Regions from separate parts of the Paenibacillus sp. FSL R7-0273 genome, predicted to be linked through region 1. Evidence: predicted binding sites of a transcription regulator. Region 1 holds the regulator's gene; each other region holds the start of a gene.
What was found. The regulator LexA, encoded in region 1, represses DNA repair genes until DNA is damaged. The targets are predictions, from matches to a motif close to CGAACATATGTTCG.
Positions count from the first base shown of each region.

Region 1 (4,684 bases):
AACTCAGCCTGCTCTCCGGCAGTAAAGTTCGCCCACAGCGCCTCAAACGGATTAATCCCGATCATCTTCGTAAACGGAAATGTCTCATAAGATTCGTAGAGGCTTCTGGCCTCCCTGCGGACAGCGGCCTCCAGCTCCTGAGGATCAACAGTGTCACCGGCTGCTTCGCAGGCGGCCCGGAAGGCTTCCTCAACACTCCGTTCATCCCAGAGCAGTGTATCGTCAAGATCAAACAGTACGGCAGTAATCGGCATAATATCGCTCCCTCTCCCTATGCTGGTCTATCTTATCTGTCTACTCACGCACTACTTCAATATTATTGGCTTTGGCGAACTGCTCAAGGCGGGCGCCCATCGCTTCGGTATCATAACGGTTCAGCCATCTGGAGAATACCCACTGCTTGCGTTTGCCTTTATATTTCAGGGAAACCATGCTGCGGGACAGGATAATCTTCTCAATCTCTGATGCCTGCAGCCAGCGCTCACGGTTAAATTTAATGGTGGAAACTCTGGCCCGCTCAACCTTGAGAAAAGGACGGCGGAAGAAAATCAGGGCTGCCAGTAAAAAGTACAGGACAACGCCCAGCCAGTTGGCCAGTATACCCTGCCCCCGGGCTTCATCAATGGAGCCCACTACCCAGAACATCATCCCGAGCAGCAGCAGAACGATCGGAAATACAATGTTGCGGCCTTTAAAAATGTCAGTGCCTCCTGCAGACGATGATGATTTGGAGGCATAAATGGAATCCTTGCCTTGCTTCTTCCGTTGCATATTGACTTGCTTGGTGTTGCGTTGAACCATTCTTTCCCAAGAACGGGCCATGTGAGTTCCCCCTAGTCATCCTAAAATATCTATGACAAAGCCGCAGGACTAATGTGTAAGCCCCTTATTGCCCTGATCATCGTTGTCCACGATTTCAATCGTATCCAGCTGTGCACGGAAGTTCTTGCGGATGTTGCCCAGATAAATCTCGCGGAGCCGGGCGCGTTCCTCCAGTTCCTCTTCTGTCAGGCCGCTGCTCTTCTGCTTGCGTGCCAATTCATTGATGCGTGCGACCAATTCGTCTATATTCAATGCTTTCCCCTCCCCTATAAATTCATTCTAACTTTGCCATGAGAAAAAGAGCTTGTCAAGGTCTCCTCCCTGAAAGCTCTTCCTGTCGTAACTTCTGTTCCTGCAACTATTAGTATGCAGGCAGTGTCAGCACATCCCCGGCCTGTATAGCATTGCCCTCAAGCCCGCTTGCCTTCTTAATTCCTTCTATATATACAACCGTCCTCATATCCGACGGCTTATGTTCAAGCGCAATGCTCCACAATGAGTCTCCGCGTTCTACAACTACGCGTTCAGCTGGTGTTACCGAGGATACTGAACCTGCAAATACATTACCTACCACTGTAAAACCGGAAATCACCAGCATCAAAATCAGGGCAAGCTTCACCAGCTGGCCTCCCCGGAACAGATTCATCATTGCTCCGCACAGGGATACTACTCCATTCTTCAGGCTAATACCATATTCAAAAGCAGAGACACCGGCAGATTGAACCTCACTTGTCTCGTCGTAGATGCTGCGGTAAGTACTGTATTTTAACAATATCATCGACCTCCAAACACTTGTTCTTAAATTTGAGATTAATATAACACGAACATGTGTTTTGATCAATATATTTTTTCGAACAATTGTTCCCCTTTGTTTCCGGGCATACCAAAGAGTTAGAACTTATGTTTGTACGAACGGAAGTTCTATGTTATAATTTTCCCAAACATACTATATGGGGTTGATTCCAATGTCAAAGATTTCGAGTCGTCAGCTGGCGATCCTGGAATTCATACGTAACGAAGTCCGCAGCAAGGGTTATCCTCCGTCCGTCCGCGAAATCGGGGAAGCTGTCGGTCTTGCCTCCAGCTCTACCGTGCATGGTCATCTGGACCGTCTTGAGAAGAAGGGCCTGATCCGCCGTGACCCTACGAAGCCTCGTGCGATAGAACTGCTTGGACAGGAAGATTCAGAGAATGTACATCAGTTCGTACAGACGGTTACCCGTATTCCTGTTGTTGGTAAAGTCACCGCCGGGGTGCCGATTACCGCTACCGAGAATATCGAAGATTACTTTCCGCTGCCTACGCATTATGTCGGCGACAACAAGGTGTTTATGCTCTCCGTACTGGGAGACAGCATGGTGGAAGCCGGAATTATGGATGGCGACTATGTTATTGTCCGCCAGCAGCAGACGGCAGACAACGGGGATATCGTTGTAGCAATGACCGAAGAAGATGAAGCTACTGTTAAGACCTTCTATAAAGAACGTGACCATATCCGCCTGCAGCCGGAGAACCCGGCTTATGAACCGCTCCGCTTGAACCGCGTTACCATTTTGGGCAGAGTCATCGGACTTTTCCGCGATATTCATTAATTCTCCTGTCTTGAGGCTGTTGCGCATAACTGCGTAACAGCCTTTTTCCTGCCTCCGCACCCAGCTATACAGATACACCGCTCTCCCGCTGTCCTGCCCTCCTTGCCCGTCACAGGTAACCGCCTCCCTATTCCGCACATATGCTGGTATGAGAAGGAGGGCTGATCACTATGCCCAATTATCGCATCATTGTTGATCTGTCGCAGCGTATGCTGTATCTGCTGGATAACGACATTGTAACCCGTGGTTTTCCTGTAGGCATCGGTACGATGCTGACCGCTTCACCCCAGGGCGAATACACCATTATTAACAAGCAGCCTAATCCGGGCGGGCCGTTCGGCGCGTTTTGGATGGGACTGTCCAAACCGCATTACGGTATCCATGGCACCAATGATCCCGCTTCAATCGGTCACATGGTTTCACACGGCTGCATCCGGATGTATAACGAAGATGTACTTGCCCTGTCCCGGCTTGTTCCGGTCGGAACACGGGTCACTATCAGGCAATAAGAGTAACGATCACCAAATAAGGGGCATCCCAAGCAGCCGGTTACGGCTTGCGGGATGCCCCTTATTGTTCTATATTTGCGTTGTTCTACAGCACACTGCGCAATAATCTGATAGCGATGCGGTTCAAGCGCAGGGCTTCCCGGATCGACACCCTTGCCGCCAGCAATTCACGTCTGGCCCGGCTCGGATTAGGCAATCTGCGCAGGTTCTCGTTGATTTCTTCAAGCCGCTCCAGGAGGACCGACCGCTGTGCCAGCAGGGCCCGGATTGCTCTGCGGATTCTTACACGTTCTCTTTCTGCCATATTAACACCTCTTTTACTGTTTTATAGTATAAGAGATGCTGTAATGGCTCCTCCTGCCTGTGTGATCCGGCAGCTGTTATTTTTCGGGTATACGCACACGGAATTCAAAATCCTTACGCCTGTAGGTCATGCCGCCCAGCTCTATGTATTCCGGTGTCCACCTCTGCAGCGGACCGGCACAATCCGCAAAGACCGGCGGCTGCCCCTCCCGAACCTGCAATACATATATATCCGCCTCAGCCAGCGCCGCAGCAAACAAATCAGCATCACACACCAGTACCTTATACGTCGTGTTCATCCGCTTCCCCCTTGTAGCTGTCTATCTTCCAAATAAACATATACTTTTCAAATATAACACAATTGGTAATGTATGTATGTGATAATCCCCTTACTGCCGGCATATAAAAAAAGCATTACCGCGAGCTTCCCTATTGCAGAAAGCCCGCCGATAATGCCCTATTCCTGATTTTAGCCCAGTCCGTAAAAGAGCACTAAAATCACAATCGTTAGCGTCGAAGCAAATGACATCCAGGTAAACACCCGGTCCCAGAACTTATTTGTCATCTGTCTTATAAACCACCAAAATCGTACTCCGCTGATGCTCTGCCCCGTCACGTGAAGATTTAACTACAGATCCGTAGCAGATGTTCACTACCTGCTCTTCCGCCAAGCCCTTGAGGAATTCATTGGCCTTGTTCTCCGCATAAAAATTATCCCCGTCCACAAACTCTTTTACCTGTATCATGATATTCTCCTTTTCATTGTTCACATACTTGCCATTATATTGGTACACATGTATTAGATAGCAGCGAAATGCACATGGCGCATCACCCCTCCACTAACATTTAATGTAAAATAGCCCTAAATAAACAGTAAGACATTCCGCAGCTCTCTGCGAAATGCCTTATCATCTGCCTAGCTTAACACCCTGCGTGAGAATGGTCAAACACTTTTTTACACAATTATACAATAGCCGATCCTGCATCGCAGCTCCGGTAACCTCTTTGATCTTCTCGTATCAATAACAGCAAAAACCTGCCAGCATCATCCTGACAGGTTCCTTCGAACATTATATATTTAAGTTTGAGCAAGAAGAAACTTCTGTAGGGCAAGCTCAGTCCTGGCTGCCTCCGCGGCTGCCTCAAGAGACGGAATCCACAGTATGGAATCTTGCCTGATGTAATGGAGTACGGCTTCACTGCTCCGGTCAAAATCACTCAGATGCTCGCTCCCGGCCCGCTCCATGCGTTGTCTTGCGAGTTCAAAGACTTTGACATAATCAAGCCTCAGCTGCGTCTGAATTTCTTTGTCACCGGACCTCAGCTTCGCCCAGGCAAAGACTCCGCCCTCCACAATCTGCTCTGAATCCTTCATATACTCAACACCTGAATGATTTGTAATAAACCTGATAACCCTCTCTTCAATCGCCTCGTAGTGTTCCATTATTGCCTTGTCAT
Region 1 is NZ_CP009283.1:4,142,867-4,147,550, forward strand. It holds gene R70723_RS17535 (HAD family hydrolase) at 1-254, opposite strand, end outside; gene R70723_RS17540 (hypothetical protein) at 295-822, opposite strand; gene R70723_RS17545 (DUF896 domain-containing protein) at 871-1,074, opposite strand; gene R70723_RS17550 (LysM peptidoglycan-binding domain-containing protein) at 1,184-1,594, opposite strand; gene lexA (transcriptional repressor LexA) at 1,788-2,414, shown strand; gene R70723_RS17560 (L,D-transpeptidase) at 2,585-2,923, shown strand; gene R70723_RS17565 (hypothetical protein) at 3,009-3,227, opposite strand; gene R70723_RS17570 (hypothetical protein) at 3,304-3,525, opposite strand; gene R70723_RS17575 (sporulation protein Cse60) at 3,781-3,972, opposite strand; gene R70723_RS17580 (hypothetical protein) at 4,305-4,684, opposite strand, start outside.

Region 2 (4,684 bases), 1.4 Mb from region 1:
CTGTAATGGCAGCCCGGCAGGCCTCCATCCTGGCGAGCAGCGCCTCGTCAACGGCTCTGGCCCCTTCAAGCGACAGGCTCGGAATGCCCTTCCACGATTTACCGTCCGTCCAGCGGTATCCCTGAATGCCGCAGGCAAGCACATAGTTCTCAAGCTGGTCCATATCCTCCCGGGTCAGGCTGCCGTCCAGCGGCAGCAGCAGCTCCGTCTTCACGCAGCGGAATACATCCTCATAACGCCAGCGGCGCCGTACGATATCAAGCGCAGAGCGCACAAACTCCGCCAGCGGATGATGAAGCTCACTGGCCTTCTGGTCCAGGAAAAACGGAATCCCGTAATCGGCAAATAAGGGGGCGACCAGTGCCTCATAGTCACTGATACTCCGCATAAATACGGCCATCTCCCCGTAATGCGCCCCTTCCTCACGGGCCAGCCGGAGCATTTCGCGAAGCGCGGCCTCCAGCTCCGTCCGGCGCGAGGAAGCTGCGGTAACGCTGATCTCCCTGTCAATCTGCCCTGCGTCACCTGTCCACGGCCGGCGCCGCCCGTAGCTTTTCTCCAGATGGGCAAGCGCGGGACTCTCTGCAAAACGCGGCAGCACAGGCGGCGCCAGCAGCTCGTCCCATACCTCAAGGCCTGCCTCCTCAGCCATCCCGCGCAGCTTGATATAGGTTACAGCCGGCGGATGAAACAGCTCCAGCTCATGCGGCTGCAGCCCCGGCGGATAAATCCTGTCCAGAGTCAGCGCCACCGTCACGTTCGAGGCATGCAGCATGATTTCCCGCAGCACCGCAAGCTCCTGAGGGCTAAACCCGTGAAAGCTGTCCACCCATACCTCCGCCCCGCGGAGGTATGAGGAATCCTGAATATGGACGGCCAGCTCAGCCAGCCGGTCCTCCTCATCAATATACAGCCCGGCCATTTCCCGTTCGAGATCGCTGAATACAAGCTGGAGATCATCCAGCTTGCCGGCAAGAATTGGGCTGCCCGGAGAGCTATCCCGCATTCTGGTCAGCTGCTCCTCCAGATCATCCGTCCCCAGACAGCAGCGCTTCATCTCTGTATGCAGGCTGCTCAGCCTTTCGACAAAGCCAGGCCGGTCGCCGGAGGCGCCGAACAGCTTCAGCTCCTCCTTGCGGCGGCTGATAATTTTGTAGAGCAGCATTTTTTTGCCTTCTTCACTAATCGGCAGACCGGCGCTGCCGCCTGTCTCCTGCTTCACCCGGTAGGCGAGCCGGGAGAAGCTGAGCGTCTGGGCCCGCAGGCTGCCCTTTGCTGCTCCTGCACCCAGCAGCCCGCGCTCCGCACTGAATGACCCCTGTTCGGGAACAAGCACAATCAGCGGAGCACCCAGCGGGTCCGAAGCCAGCCGGGAGGAGACCTCCTCCCATATTTTCGTTGTCTTGCCGCTGCCCGAGCGGCCCAGCAAAAAGCGTACCGTCATTGCAGTAGACTCCTTCCGTTTCACAGATTCAGCACATCCGCTTAAATCCAGGTTACATTCGTCCCAACATTATAGCATATTTGCCCCCCGCATAACAGAACGTACGTTTGCCATTGTTTTCAAATCTCCATCATTCCCTGCGTATAACACACGAAAAAGACTGCACGCCATTGCCGGCGGCAGTCTTCTGCTTTTCATATACTGAATGGATAATAGAAGAGTCTTGAACAGCGGTGATTATGTCACTGGTTTTTCTGCAGCAAGGCTCCCAGCCACTCCTGTGCCTCTGCTTCCCCGGCAAATACGTTGCCCGGGCACCCGTACACTTTTTTGGTCGAGAGGGCGGTCACCGGTTTATACAGGGCAAGCAGCTTCGAGCTGGCAGTTACCACGGCAATTCCGGCACAGCTGCGGGAGATTTGCTCTTTGTGTGACTTGCACCAGTCCATATACAGCTTGGTCACCTCACGGTCAGGACGCTCCCCGCGCTCCCCCTTCTGTATCATCATTATTCCGAATCTGGTTTTGCCTGCAAGCAGCTTCTCCCAGTAGGCGATATATTCATCAACCGTCTCGCGGTCGAACTGATCTCCCAGATTAATGGTGACCAGCGGCCATGCCGATTCATCCAAAACGATTGCCATAGTTGTACCCTCCTGTAGTTTAAGATGAAATACGGAACCCTGCTGTATCCTGCTGCAGCCTCCATAGCCGCGCATAGAGTCCGTCCGCTGCCAGCAGCTCCTCATGTGTGCCCTGCTGGGCCATTCCGCCCTGCTCAAGCACGATGATATTGTCTGCTCCGCGGATGGTTTTGAGCCGGTGGGCAATGACAATCACTGTCCGTCCCTGAATCAGCGAATGAACCGCCTTCTGGATTTCCGCCTCGTTCTGCGGATCAAGTGAAGCTGTCGCTTCATCCAGCAGGACAATCGGCGCATCCTTCAATATTGCCCGGGCAATGGACAGACGCTGCTTTTCACCGCCGGAGAGCGTGCTGCCGCCTTCACCTACCGGCGTGTCATAGCCCTGCGGCAGCCTGCTGATAAATTCGTGGCAGCGCGCGGTTGTGGCCGCCCGGATAACCTCCTCGCGGGATGCGCCGGGCCGTCCGAACGCAATGTTATTAGCAATCGTATCCTGGAACAGGTACACATCCTGAAAGACAACCGATACCGCCTTGAGCAGATGCTCAGGATCAATGCCGCTCAGCTTGCGGCCTCCCAGGTAAACAGAACCTTCATCCGGGTCATAAAACCTTGAAATCAGGCGCAGAACCGTGCTTTTTCCGCTGCCTGAAGGACCTACAATTGCTGTAAGTGCCCCTTGCGGCAGCACAAAGCTCAGATTATTAAGCACCCTCGTCTCACCGTAGCTGAAGGATACATCCTTAAAGGTAATCGTGCTGTCGGTCGGAAGCGGCCCGGTATCTCCGGTCATCACCGGCTCCTGCAGCAGCCTGACAATCCGTTCTCCGGCCTGCTCGTTATACCGGAACTCCGCATAATTGGTCAGGGCGGAGGTCAGCGGATCATAAATGCGCGTACCGACAATGAGGAACACGGCAAACTGCAGCACGCCAAGACTTCCGCCCAGCAGCAGCTGGACGCCGGTATACACCAGCAGCGGCAGCCCGGCCCGGAGCAGGCCGACTGCAGTCAGTACCACAGGACCTAGAATCCCCTCCAGCCGGATGCTCTCCTTCATCAATTTCCTGAAGGCCGTATCCAGCCTGGCAAACCGTTCCCCGGTCAGATTATAAGCCTTCATTACACGGATGCCGTTCAAGTATTCCTGCAGCCGGTTGGCCGCGTTCAGCTTGGCCTGCATATGCGAGCTGCCAAGCCTGCGCTGCAGTCTGGACGTCAGGAATATCAGCAGCAGGGCAACCGGCAGCGCCGCGAACATGGAGAGCGCCATCCGCCAGTCCAGAAGCAGCATGCCGGCCAGCGCAAAGACCGGAAGAACAAAAGCGCCGGCCAGCTGCGGCAGCAGATGGGATATCCCTGTCTCAACGAGAGTGAAGTCACCCATCATCATATTGGCCAGATCACCGGGATCTCGGCGGTACAGAACCCCGAGCGGCAGCCTGCGCAGATGCTCGGCCAGTCCGGCTCTGCCCTCGGCAGCGACATTGTAGGCGCCCCGGTAAGCAGCACGGTAAGCGGGAATTTCGCTCACAAAGATCAGCAGAGCCGCTCCTGCCAGGCCGGCGCAGAGCCACCATAGCCGCTCTATTTGCAGTACCGCTCCCGGTGTAAGGTATGGCTCAAAAATCAGCCGGACCGCTTCAATGACAAGAGCAAACGGAAACACCGCAGCCAGATTGCTTAAAAGTGAAAACAGCACCGGCTTCAGCAGCTGCTGCGGCTTGCCGGCTGTAATATTATGCAGTACCTTCATGCTCTGCCCCTCCCCGTTCCAGCTGCCAGTCATCCGCGCCAAGATAAGCCTGCCACATCCCTGCGTACAGGCCGTTCCGTGCAACCAGTGCATCATGATTGCCGCGCTCGGCAATCTCTCCGCCTTGCAGCACTAGAATCTGCTCTGCTTCACGGATGGAAGCCAGCCGGTGCGCAATAACCAGCACGGTTTTGCCGCGCATCAGCTCGGTAAGGGCGAGCTGCATCTTATGCTCGTTCTCCGGATCAGCAAAGGCAGTCGCCTCATCAAGCACGAGCACCGGCGCATTCCGGAGAATCGCTCTGGCAACGGCAACCCGCTGCTCTTCGCCTCCAGACAGATAAACGCCGCCCTCGCCGATCAGCGTCTGGTAGCCCTGCGGCAGCCGGCTGATAAAATCATCGCACTGGGCTGCCCGGGCTGCGGCTTCAACCTCAGCCTGTGCGGCACCGGGGCGGCCTGCCGCAATATTTTCATACAGCGTATCGTAGAACAGGAACGTTTCCTGAAATACGAAAGCCACGGTATCCATCAGCTGATGGATTGCCATATTGCGGATATCCACACCCCCGATGAGAATGGCCCCGGCACCCGGGTCCCAAAAGCGCGGCACCAGGCTGGCAACTGTCGATTTGCCTGAGCCGGAAGGGCCGACCAGCGCGGTAACCTTTCCCTGCTCGGCCAGGAAGGATATATTCTTGAGCGCTTCGCCGCCAGCCCCGTCCGCATGATAAGAGAAGCTCACCCCAGCGAATTCGATATTATAGCCTTGCGGCGACTGTGGAGCTGCCGTTTCGGGTACTGGCCGGCGGGACAGCAGGTCATCCATCCGCCGCA
Region 2 is NZ_CP009283.1:5,555,990-5,560,673, forward strand. It holds gene addB (helicase-exonuclease AddAB subunit AddB) at 1-1,444, opposite strand, end outside; gene R70723_RS23965 (hypothetical protein) at 1,687-2,088, opposite strand; gene R70723_RS23970 (ABC transporter ATP-binding protein) at 2,108-3,847, opposite strand; gene R70723_RS23975 (ABC transporter ATP-binding protein) at 3,831-4,684, opposite strand, start outside.
Region 2: addB (helicase-exonuclease AddAB subunit AddB) is a predicted target of LexA. The motif match lies at 1,541-1,554, and genes of this name have one in related genera.

Region 3 (4,684 bases), 3.4 Mb from region 1:
TATGTCCGTTCTATCGGGGTCTGCAATTTCCTGCCGGAGCATAACGAGCGTATCATAAAAGAGACTGGCGTAGCACCGAGCATCAACCAGGTGGAGCTGCATCCGCTGTTCAATCAGGAGCTGCAGCGCGCAAAGGATGCCGGGCATGGTATCGTAACAGAGTCATGGAGCCCGCTCGGACGCGGCCACAGCATGCTGAAGAATGAAGAGATTGCGGCTATTGCGGCTGCCCACGGCAAAACACCAACCCAGGCAATTCTGCGCTGGCACATCCAGCTTGGTGCGGTTCCGATCCCGCGGACCAGCTCGGTGGAGCATCAGAAGGAGAACCTTGAAATCTTTGACTTTGAGCTGTCGGAGGCTGAGATGAAGGTCATCTCCGCTATGAGCAAGCCGGACGGACGGCTCTGGGAGCAGAATCCGGCAGAGTATGAGGAGATGTAAACTAATAAGAGAGCCTTCCCCGTTCGTCAGGGAAGGCTCTCTTTATTGCAGCTCACGCGGCTTCGGGCTCCGCGGCCTGCGCGGGGCCTTCTCCTGCCGTGCCGCGCGCACCGGCTGCTTGCCGGTCATCTCCGGCAGGTGCTTCCAGTAGCGCTTTGGCATCATGGAGGCGCGCTGCCGGTCGTTCCTGCGCTCTTTAATGCCGATAGCGTGATAGAAGCTCTGCCATAAGCTGCGGTAGGCAGCTTCAGTCTCATCCGGCTGCGGAGGTGTCCATTCCTCCAGCGGAATGATCGCCTTCCGGCCCGGCTGATGAATCAGCGCCATCCTGTGGGTGCGGTCGTAAATCATGAAGCTCTCATTCTGGAACCGGTCGCAGAAATGATCCTCAATCACAGGCAGGATGTAGCCCTGCGGTTCTATGACCGCTGCCATGACAGGGCCGTATACGCTGAACCGGACGAAGCCCAGATAGTGGTGACCCTCCCGCCGGAGAAGACGGACTGCCTTGTTCAGGGCGCAGACCGTATCGTCAGCCAGCATGTTCATTACCGCGGGTCCGTGGGTAAAGCCGAGATAAAGAAAATTCAGCAGCAGCATCTCTTTGTCCGGCACGGCAGACCAAAAGCCGTGCCGGACAAGCTCCTGCGCCTCGCGGGAGATCTTCAGCGGAATGGAACGCAGTACGCGGTCTGCCTTAAGCTTGTCGGTTTCAATCCATTTCGCTTCCAGCAGCAGTCCTTGCCCGCTGTCCTCCGAATGGATGGCCAGCGGCGTTTCCTTCCACTGGTAGCTCTCGAATACGCAGCACAGCAGCCCCTCAAAGCTGCCGTCATAGCTATAGGCCAGGCTGGTTGTTGTAAACATACCGGCTAACCTCCGTAGCTGAAGGCTGCCGCCCGGCCTGCCTCCGGTAACGCAGCCAGATAGCTGTCGTCGAAGAAGGAGAGCTGCTCGATCTCCGGCTGCTGAAACTTGGCCAGCTCCTGTCCGGACATCAGCGAGCGAAGCAGGGTGTGCTCGCCTACCTTGAGGCCTTCCAGCGGCCGGCCTTTGCAGGTAATGAAGAACTGGGCGCGCTTGAGCACAACGCCGAGCTTCTTCAGCGCATGGAAATCGAGCGTTCCGGCCCGGCGGGCCTTAATGATCCGCTGGGCGCTTCTTACGCCGATGCCGGGAACGCGCAGCAGCATCTCATACGGTGCGCGGTTAACCTCCACCGGGAAATGCTCCCGGTGGTTGATGGCCCAGCTGCATTTCGGGTCGAGCAGCGGGTTGAAGTTGGGCGCTGCTTCGTCGAGCAGCTCCTTGGCCTCGAAGCCGTAGAAGCGCAGCAGCCAGTCGGCCTGATACAGCCGGTGCTCGCGCAGCAATGGCGGCTTGGTATCCAGCGAGGGGAGCAGTGAATCCTCGACCACCGGGGTGTAAGCGGAATAGAATATCCGCTTGAGCTTATACTTCTTATACAAACCCTCTGTAAGGTTCAGAATCTGGTAATCGGTATCGGGCGTTGCGCCGACAATCATCTGGGTGCTCTGGCCCGCCGGCGCAAAGCGCGGGGCATGCTTATATTTGACGAGTTCCGTGCTGTTCTCGGTAATCTTATTCGTAATAAGGCCCATCGGCTGCAAAATAGACTGCTTGCTCTTGTCCGGAGCCAGCTTGCGCAGGCTCTCCTGGGAGGGCAGCTCGATGTTGACACTCATCCGGTCGGCCAGCATTCCCAGCCGGGACAGGAGGGCATCGTCTGCGCCGGGGATGGCTTTTACATGGATATAGCCGCGGAAGTGATACTCATTGCGCAGCAGCTCAAGGGCGGCAATCAGCTGCTCGGTCGTATAGTCGGGACTGCGCATAATGCCGGAGCTAAGGAACAGCCCCTCTATATAATTGCGGCGGTAGAACTGCATGGTAACATCGGCAATTTCCTGCGGAGTAAAGGCGGCCCGGCGTACCGGGTTGGACTTGCGGTTGATGCAATAGGCACAGTCATAGATGCAGCCGTTGGTCATCAGCACCTTGAGCAGCGAGATACAGCGTCCGTCCGCGGCGAAGCTGTGGCAGATTCCAAAGCTGACCGCGTTTCCGAGGCTTCCGGCCTGGCCGGAGCGCTTGGAGCCGCTTGAGGTGCAGGCGACATCATATTTGGCTGATTCCGTCAAAATCTCTAGCTTCTCCATCATATCCATCGTTACACACTCCTCATAAAGAAAAGTATATACCGAACAGGTGTTCCTGTCAAAATCCAGATTATTACGGACACCATGACCTTATCCGGAACAAATGGGACTGAAATCCGGCAATCCGGCCTGAATAACAGCGGTTGTGTCAAGATTTTGGCACAGGAGAGGATTGTAAAATGTAACCGCATTCCTGCTTGTGTTATAATAGCAACTAACAGAGAGAGAACAAGCTTTTCAAAATTAGAGTGGGAGTGTTGCGTGAATGAGAAAATATAACATTTGGCGGCCGATTATGCTGATTCTTGTTGTACTTGTGACAAGGTCAGTGGTAACTACGGTCTGTCTGCTGTTCGGAATGTCGGAGGAATCCGCCGGCAGTGTTGCGATGATCGGGATGGTTATTGCTGCACTGGTTATGTACAACCGCATGATGAAAACCACCAGGCGTAAATAAAGAGCTGACGTATAGCCGGGCCAGGGCGGATTTCTGTCATACACCAGTACAAGGACTAAGCTTTATGACTGCACTTAATAAGAATCATCAGCGAACAAACCTCTCCCGCTAAAGGTCCGGCAAAAGACAGCCGGCTGGCTGCCGCATCATACGAGGGGTTTCTTTTTTTATGTTTTCTAAGCCGCAGGGCTCCATGCGTCCCCGCCTAAAATGGCGCCCGGGCAGCCGTTGTACACGGCCTGCCTGGGCGCCTTTTTGTACCGCTGGCAACGGCTTGCAGCAGACTACTGGTACCGGGAGTAGAACAGCCAGATGAGCTCCCGGCGGCTGCTGACTCCGGCTTTGCCGAAAATGGATTTCAGATGATCCTGGACCGTGTAGGCAGAGATATGCAGGAGCTGTGCAAGCTCCTTGGTTGACCGCCCCATGGACAGCTGGCTGATGATTTCCTTCTCGCGCTCCGTGAAGCCGTAGGCTTCAGTAATCAGGGGCAGCAGATCGGCAGCCTTGGCTGCTGTAAAGGACACAGCCAGCTGCATCAGGCCGGATGGGCCGTCCAGCCTGCTGGCGGTGATGCTGATAAATTGCCCGCTTGTGCTGCGGAAGCACAATTTCGCCGCCGAAGAGCTGCCGGCCGCGGGCTGCATCCCCTGAGGAAGTCCGGCTGCGGCCGGCTGCTCCCCGCTTTGTGCATCACTGCGCTGCGCCTCAGCCTCCCGCCCCAGCGCTCTGAGGCAGACCGCTCTGACCGGACCGGGCAGCGCCGACCGGGACTGCTGCTCCATGCGCTGCAGCTGCTCCAGCCAATACCGCCCGCCCGGATTGAGGCTTACCGGCTCCAGCCGGTCATCCAGAATAAGAATGCCCTCCTCCGGTTGCACGCCGGAGTCTGAAGGAGCAGCGGGGCTCAGCGCCTTGGCCTTCAGGCGGGCTGCGATCAGGGGCGCAATGCTGCTGATCAGCTGCAGCTCCTCCGGCCGAAAGGCCCCGTGTTCCTCTCTCCGGAACAGAATCAGGAAGCCCCAGCAGGCGCCTCCTGTCGTTAGCGCAGCCCTGAGCTCATCTGCGAAGCCGGCCGGCTGCAGCACCTCGCGGTAACGGCGGCTCCGCTCCGGCCTTCCAGCTGCGGCTTCCCGTAATGAACGGACAGGCCCGGCAGACCGGGCCAGCTCAGTGAACTTGTTATAGTCGTCATGCAGGTATTCATTGTCGAGGAGTGCGCCGTGAATGTTCTCCAGCCCCTGCTCGGTAACGGCTCCTGTGGTCAGCAGAGTCACCGGATCGACGGTTGTGCAGCAGGCGGCATCAAAGACGAGGGCCGTTCTGAGCCTGGTCAGCATTACTTCCCTGTACATCAGGGAGGACAGCTCCTGTCCCTGATCGAGCGTCTGCAGAAGTTTCGTTACTGCGGTAAATGCTTCTTTCATAGTCCGTCCCTTTCGCTTTATGTGAATGCTTCTTCCTGAATGCCGATATAAATCCCAGCTATGTGGGATGGTCTGTTTCGGTAACAGCCCTGATAATGAAAACCAGTTCCTATTATAGCTGATCAGGGCAGATCATCAAACGGAGGAGATCCTATGAAAGACAGAGCCAGCGAAGC
Region 3 is NZ_CP009283.1:206,919-211,602, forward strand. It holds gene R70723_RS01005 (aldo/keto reductase) at 1-444, shown strand, start outside; gene R70723_RS01010 (TIGR03915 family putative DNA repair protein) at 487-1,311, opposite strand; gene R70723_RS01015 (putative DNA modification/repair radical SAM protein) at 1,317-2,633, opposite strand; gene R70723_RS01020 (hypothetical protein) at 2,890-3,081, shown strand; gene R70723_RS01025 (LuxR C-terminal-related transcriptional regulator) at 3,366-4,508, opposite strand; gene R70723_RS01030 (SAM-dependent methyltransferase) at 4,662-4,684, shown strand, end outside.
Region 3: R70723_RS01015 (putative DNA modification/repair radical SAM protein) is a predicted target of LexA. The motif match lies at 2,667-2,680, and genes of this name have one in related genera.

Region 4 (4,684 bases), 1.3 Mb from region 1:
ATTCTGCTGAATGCAGCAAGCGTCACCGGTCCGGTAACCTATTCAGGCGTATCCATAGGATAAGAATCTTCAGAAGGTGTATTTACTTTCCTGACAATGCTTGTTATGATCAGAAGTATCAAAAGAGCTTACCCAAGGCGATTAAAGGATGAATTACTCCTTTAGTCGCTTTTTTTATGGGGATTATTTCCGGATTATTCTGTGAGCTTGGTACGTATTTGGAGGAGTGTCCTATGAGAAAAAATGTTTATGAGCTGTTCATGCTGATTGTCGGAGCGTTTTTGTTTGCGCTGGCAGTCAATGTATTCATCATCCCTAATGATTTTGGCGAGGGTGGAGTGACCGGGGTATCGATCATTCTATTCTATCTGCTGGAATGGTCACCGGCACTGGTTGGCTTCACCCTCAACGGAATTCTGCTGATTATCGGCTACAGGCTGCTGGATAAGAAGACTATTCTGTATACTATCATCGCTGTAGCCTTCAATTCCCTATTCCTGTATCTGACTGAGAGCTGGCGGATTGATTCCAGCGAGCCGGTGATTAACGCCATCTTTGCGGGCCTGCTGGCCGGAGGCGGGATCGGACTCATTATCCGGGTTGGCGGTACCACGGCAGGCACGACGATTCTGGCCCGGCTGGCTAATAAATACTGGGACTGGAATATCAGCTATGCGCTGCTGTTCTTTGACCTGATTGTGGCCGGACTGTCAGTCTTCGTCATCGGGATCGAGAAGGTGATGTTCACGTTCGTCATCCTCTTTATTGGAACGAAGGCGATGGAGTTCATTATCGAAGGGGTAAATCCCAAAAAAGCCGTGACCATTATTTCGGCTGAGCATGAGCGCATTGCGGCCAGGGTTACAGAGTTAATGGACCGCGGAGTAACCGTGCTGAAGGGCTACGGATATTATACCGGCGATGATAAGAATGTGCTCTACATTGCCATCAGCAAGCAGGAGGTATCCATGCTCAAAAAAATCGTGCGGTCTGAGGACAAAAATGCCTTTGTTACCATCCACGATGTGCGCGATGTGTTCGGCGAGGGCTTTATCGATATTTCCAAATAAAAGGGCCCGGGCGAAAAGTCATTGCCGTTTCACCCAGTCAGCGGCGGGCAAATCACATATGCTATGGTGTACTCTCAATCATGAAGGAGGAATTGGAAATGGGTTGTTATGGTGAAAATGTAGGTCCAGTTGGCGGAGCAAACTGCGGATACGGCAGTCCTTTTACTTCTACTGCTGCAATTCTGGTATTGTTCATCCTGCTGGTAATCATCACTAAGGCTTTCTGGGTATAACTGAACAAATACAATGTGGCCCTGCCGGTTCCGGCAGGGCTGCTTTTATGCAGCCGGGAAGGACACGCCGGGGAATTGTCGAAAATTTAAAGAAAATTTGGTAATAAGCGGTTCGCCGCCCGCCTTCTATGGGTAACTCCCTGTTTGTAGGTATGAGATGAATACGGACAAGAAAGGAGGGAAACCTGTGTTCTTTGATCAAACACCCTATGACATTAAGCTGGACTGGGGTCAAAGAGGGGCGAGAGCTGCAGCGGAGCGCGGAGACATCGTCATCATTGTCGATGTACTGAGCTTCTCGTCCACTGTTGTAACGGCTGTCGAGCATAAGGCTAACATCTACCCGTATCCCCCGCCGGCCAATGAACAGGCCAGAACCTATGCCAGGGAGCTGGGTGCAGAGCTCATCCGCGGCCGCTCAGAGGCTGTAAGAGCAGGGGGACATTCGTTGTCACCGCTGTCCTTCAGCTCTGCTGATTATGACCGTGACTTTGTCCTGTGTTCCATGAACGGTGCAGCATGTACATGGATTGCCGCACAGGTGCCCGCACTGCTGGTCGGCTGTCTGCTGAATGCATCGGCTGTGGCAGAAGCTGCCAATCTGCTGAGGCTTGAATCAGGAGCGGCCATCACGGTCGTTCCCTGCGGTGAGAAATGGCCGGATGTTATCGGCTCCGAGAATAATCTCCGGCCCGGCATTGAAGATTACCTAAGCGCGGGACTCATTCTCTCTAAGCTGTCAGGGAGCAAATCTGCGGAAGCGGAGGTCTGCATCGGTGCGCTGCGGTCCTCCGGGCAGCGGATCCGGGAGCTGATCTGGGAATCCTCCAGCGGCCGGGAGCTGCGTGAGCGGGGATTCGAAGCCGATGTGACCTATTGCTGTCAGGTGGATATCAGCTATGCTGTGCCGGTAATGCAGCATAACCGGTTTGTTAATGTGCTGTGTCTGGCTTGACCGTTGGCGATTGACCGGGCAGAATTGCAGCATCGCATTGCTGCATCGCAAAAGGTATACATTTTCAGCCAGTCTTAAGCCGGATTTCATACTGAATTAAGCTAAGCGCTGTATAGTAATGACATACCCCCCTTATTCATAGATTTGGACCCTGCCGGACGCCGGCGGGGTCATTTTTTTGTGTACGGGAGCATGCGCATTCATCCCTCAGGCTCCTGCAGAAGAATCGAGAAGGTTTCGGTTTCGTGATCGACCTCGATTGCCGCGATGCCGACGAAATCAGGTATTTCAGGGTGAACCGCGTCTACGCTGTAATCCGGATGAGCCAGCAATAACCGGATAACCTGAATAGCTTCCATATCGCTCCTCCTCAAAGGATTTATGAACGTATTGTCCCCGCAGTGGTTATCTAATATGTCTGTGGATGAATTTTCTCTCCTCGCTGCGCTCCATTACAGCCATCAGCTGGCCCTGAAAGATCCGCCGCTGAATCTGGTCAATCCGCTGCACGGCCAGCTCCTCGGGTACCTGGAATGTAGAGGCTATATGATATACAGCATCTTCCCGCAGCTCAGGCAAGGGTCTGGCGGAGATCATGGAGTAAGGCATGGCTGCATAGAGAATAAAGCGTTCGGATTCGTCCTGCTGTGCCTGTGTGAACTGGCCGGGCATCAGGATACGGCTGCCGGCGTGGCGGAGCAGATGGCAGAGCTCATGAAGGAATTCAAGGCGCTGCAGCTCGGGCGGGAGCCGGTTGTCCAGGAACATGGTATACATGCCCGCTGAGGCCTCCACGCTCTTGCTGCGGACATCCAGATAATGCACCCAGATGTTGAGCCGTTCGGCTATGTAAGAAATAGAAATATCGGACGGGCGGGTTACCTGCAGACGCTGATATAAATCCTCCGTCCAGCTCTCAAGAGCAGTCATCTGGTAATAGGATTGCATATTATCACCTCTAAATAGGATCGTATGTTCGCATTTACGGGTAAAAGAAAAGCCCGTAGGGCTAAGGGGACCGGTATTGACCGGAACTGACGTTCTTATGTATTTAAGGATAAAACAATTAAACCTGAATATCAAGTGTTTTTCCAAGATCCGGATGCGGGCTCTGCTGAAGCATCTGGGCCATATTCTGCGCCAGCACCTCAGCTGTGTTTTTGGCTATACTCATAACCTGCAGGCCGGCAGCCTGCTTAAGAGAAGCCTGGCCCATGGCAATGGATAATGCGGCTACGTCCATTATGCACCTCCTGTTATTCTCGCATTTTTGGGTATTAGCAGTGCTCCTATTGTATATCGACTGCATGAAGCCGGTTCATTAGTCTTTACCCTCCGATAGGCGAATAGAGATGTTTGCCGATTGGCCCAAACTGCCGGATCAGCTGATACATATTCTGTGGCGTGGGCATAAACATTACAGGGAGGAATTAAATAATGGGTGCAGATTACGGTTGCGGTTGCGGAAACAATGTTGGCGGAGTGAATCAGGGACCTCCGGTCGTACCGGTTGTAAGCCCTTGGATGACCTCAACCAATGCGATTCTGGTTCTGTTCATTTTGCTGGTTATTATCACAAGAGCCTGTTTGTTCTAAAAAAGCTTCAGTAAGCAGCAGCTCCGCCGGTAAAAGTCCCGGCGGAGCTGCTGTCTGTCCGTTCCTATTTGAACATGAACTCTACCCGTGTCCCGTCGGCATAGCCTTCGAGCTGGTTGCCTACCCAGCTGCCCGCCCCCCGGTTATCACTCGGTGTTATGTATTCAATGTCGGCTCCGGCGCCGCCCTCGGCACACATTGCCATCGGCCACTCATCGCGGTCATAGCCTTTTTTGGTCGGGACGCCTTTAAGGGATTCCTTGCGGTTCTCCTCTGCGTCCTCACGGCTGATCGTACAGATCGCAGACTCGCCGTTCTTGATCGCTTCCTGGATGTGCTCAGCCGTTTCCGGATAGCGGTCTGAAGGGAAAACCAGCTGTACGACCTCAGAGCCGCCGCCGGAAGGCGTTGGCGTGACCGGTAGGCCGTTCTCTTCAAACCAGTAAGCTGCCAGTGCAAGCAGAACAACAATAATAAGGCTAGGGATAAATTTCTGTTTCTTCACATGCTCCTCCTGATGATGCGGAATCTTGTTGCTTCGGTCTACTCAGTATAGCTTATAATTAGCAGATTTTAGTATACTAAATAAGAAAAATAGACCGAATAGGTCGTAAGGATCGGGAGGAAGATCAGATGAGGGCTGAACTATCAATAGAAGATGAAACGCTGGTTGCTGCTGCCGGGGAGATTATCAAGAAGCGCTACGAGTGGGAAAGGCATCATGTCGGTGCGGCGCTCCGCACCAAAACGGGTGAGATTTTTACTGCGGTGCATCTGGAAGCCAGCCTGTCCCGGGTAACTGTTTGTGCAGAGGCGATGGTCATCGGCAA
Region 4 is NZ_CP009283.1:5,419,600-5,424,283, reverse strand. It holds gene R70723_RS23395 (hypothetical protein) at 1-63, shown strand, start outside; gene R70723_RS23390 (YitT family protein) at 234-1,070, shown strand; gene R70723_RS34295 (hypothetical protein) at 1,169-1,303, shown strand; gene R70723_RS23385 (2-phosphosulfolactate phosphatase) at 1,491-2,258, shown strand; gene R70723_RS33560 (hypothetical protein) at 2,459-2,617, opposite strand; gene R70723_RS23380 (ImmA/IrrE family metallo-endopeptidase) at 2,664-3,206, opposite strand; gene R70723_RS33055 (YjfB family protein) at 3,325-3,501, opposite strand; gene R70723_RS34125 (hypothetical protein) at 3,696-3,854, shown strand; gene R70723_RS23375 (NucA/NucB deoxyribonuclease domain-containing protein) at 3,919-4,359, opposite strand; gene R70723_RS23370 (cytidine deaminase) at 4,488-4,684, shown strand, end outside.
Region 4: R70723_RS23380 (ImmA/IrrE family metallo-endopeptidase) is a predicted target of LexA. The motif match lies at 3,224-3,237, and genes of this name have one in related genera.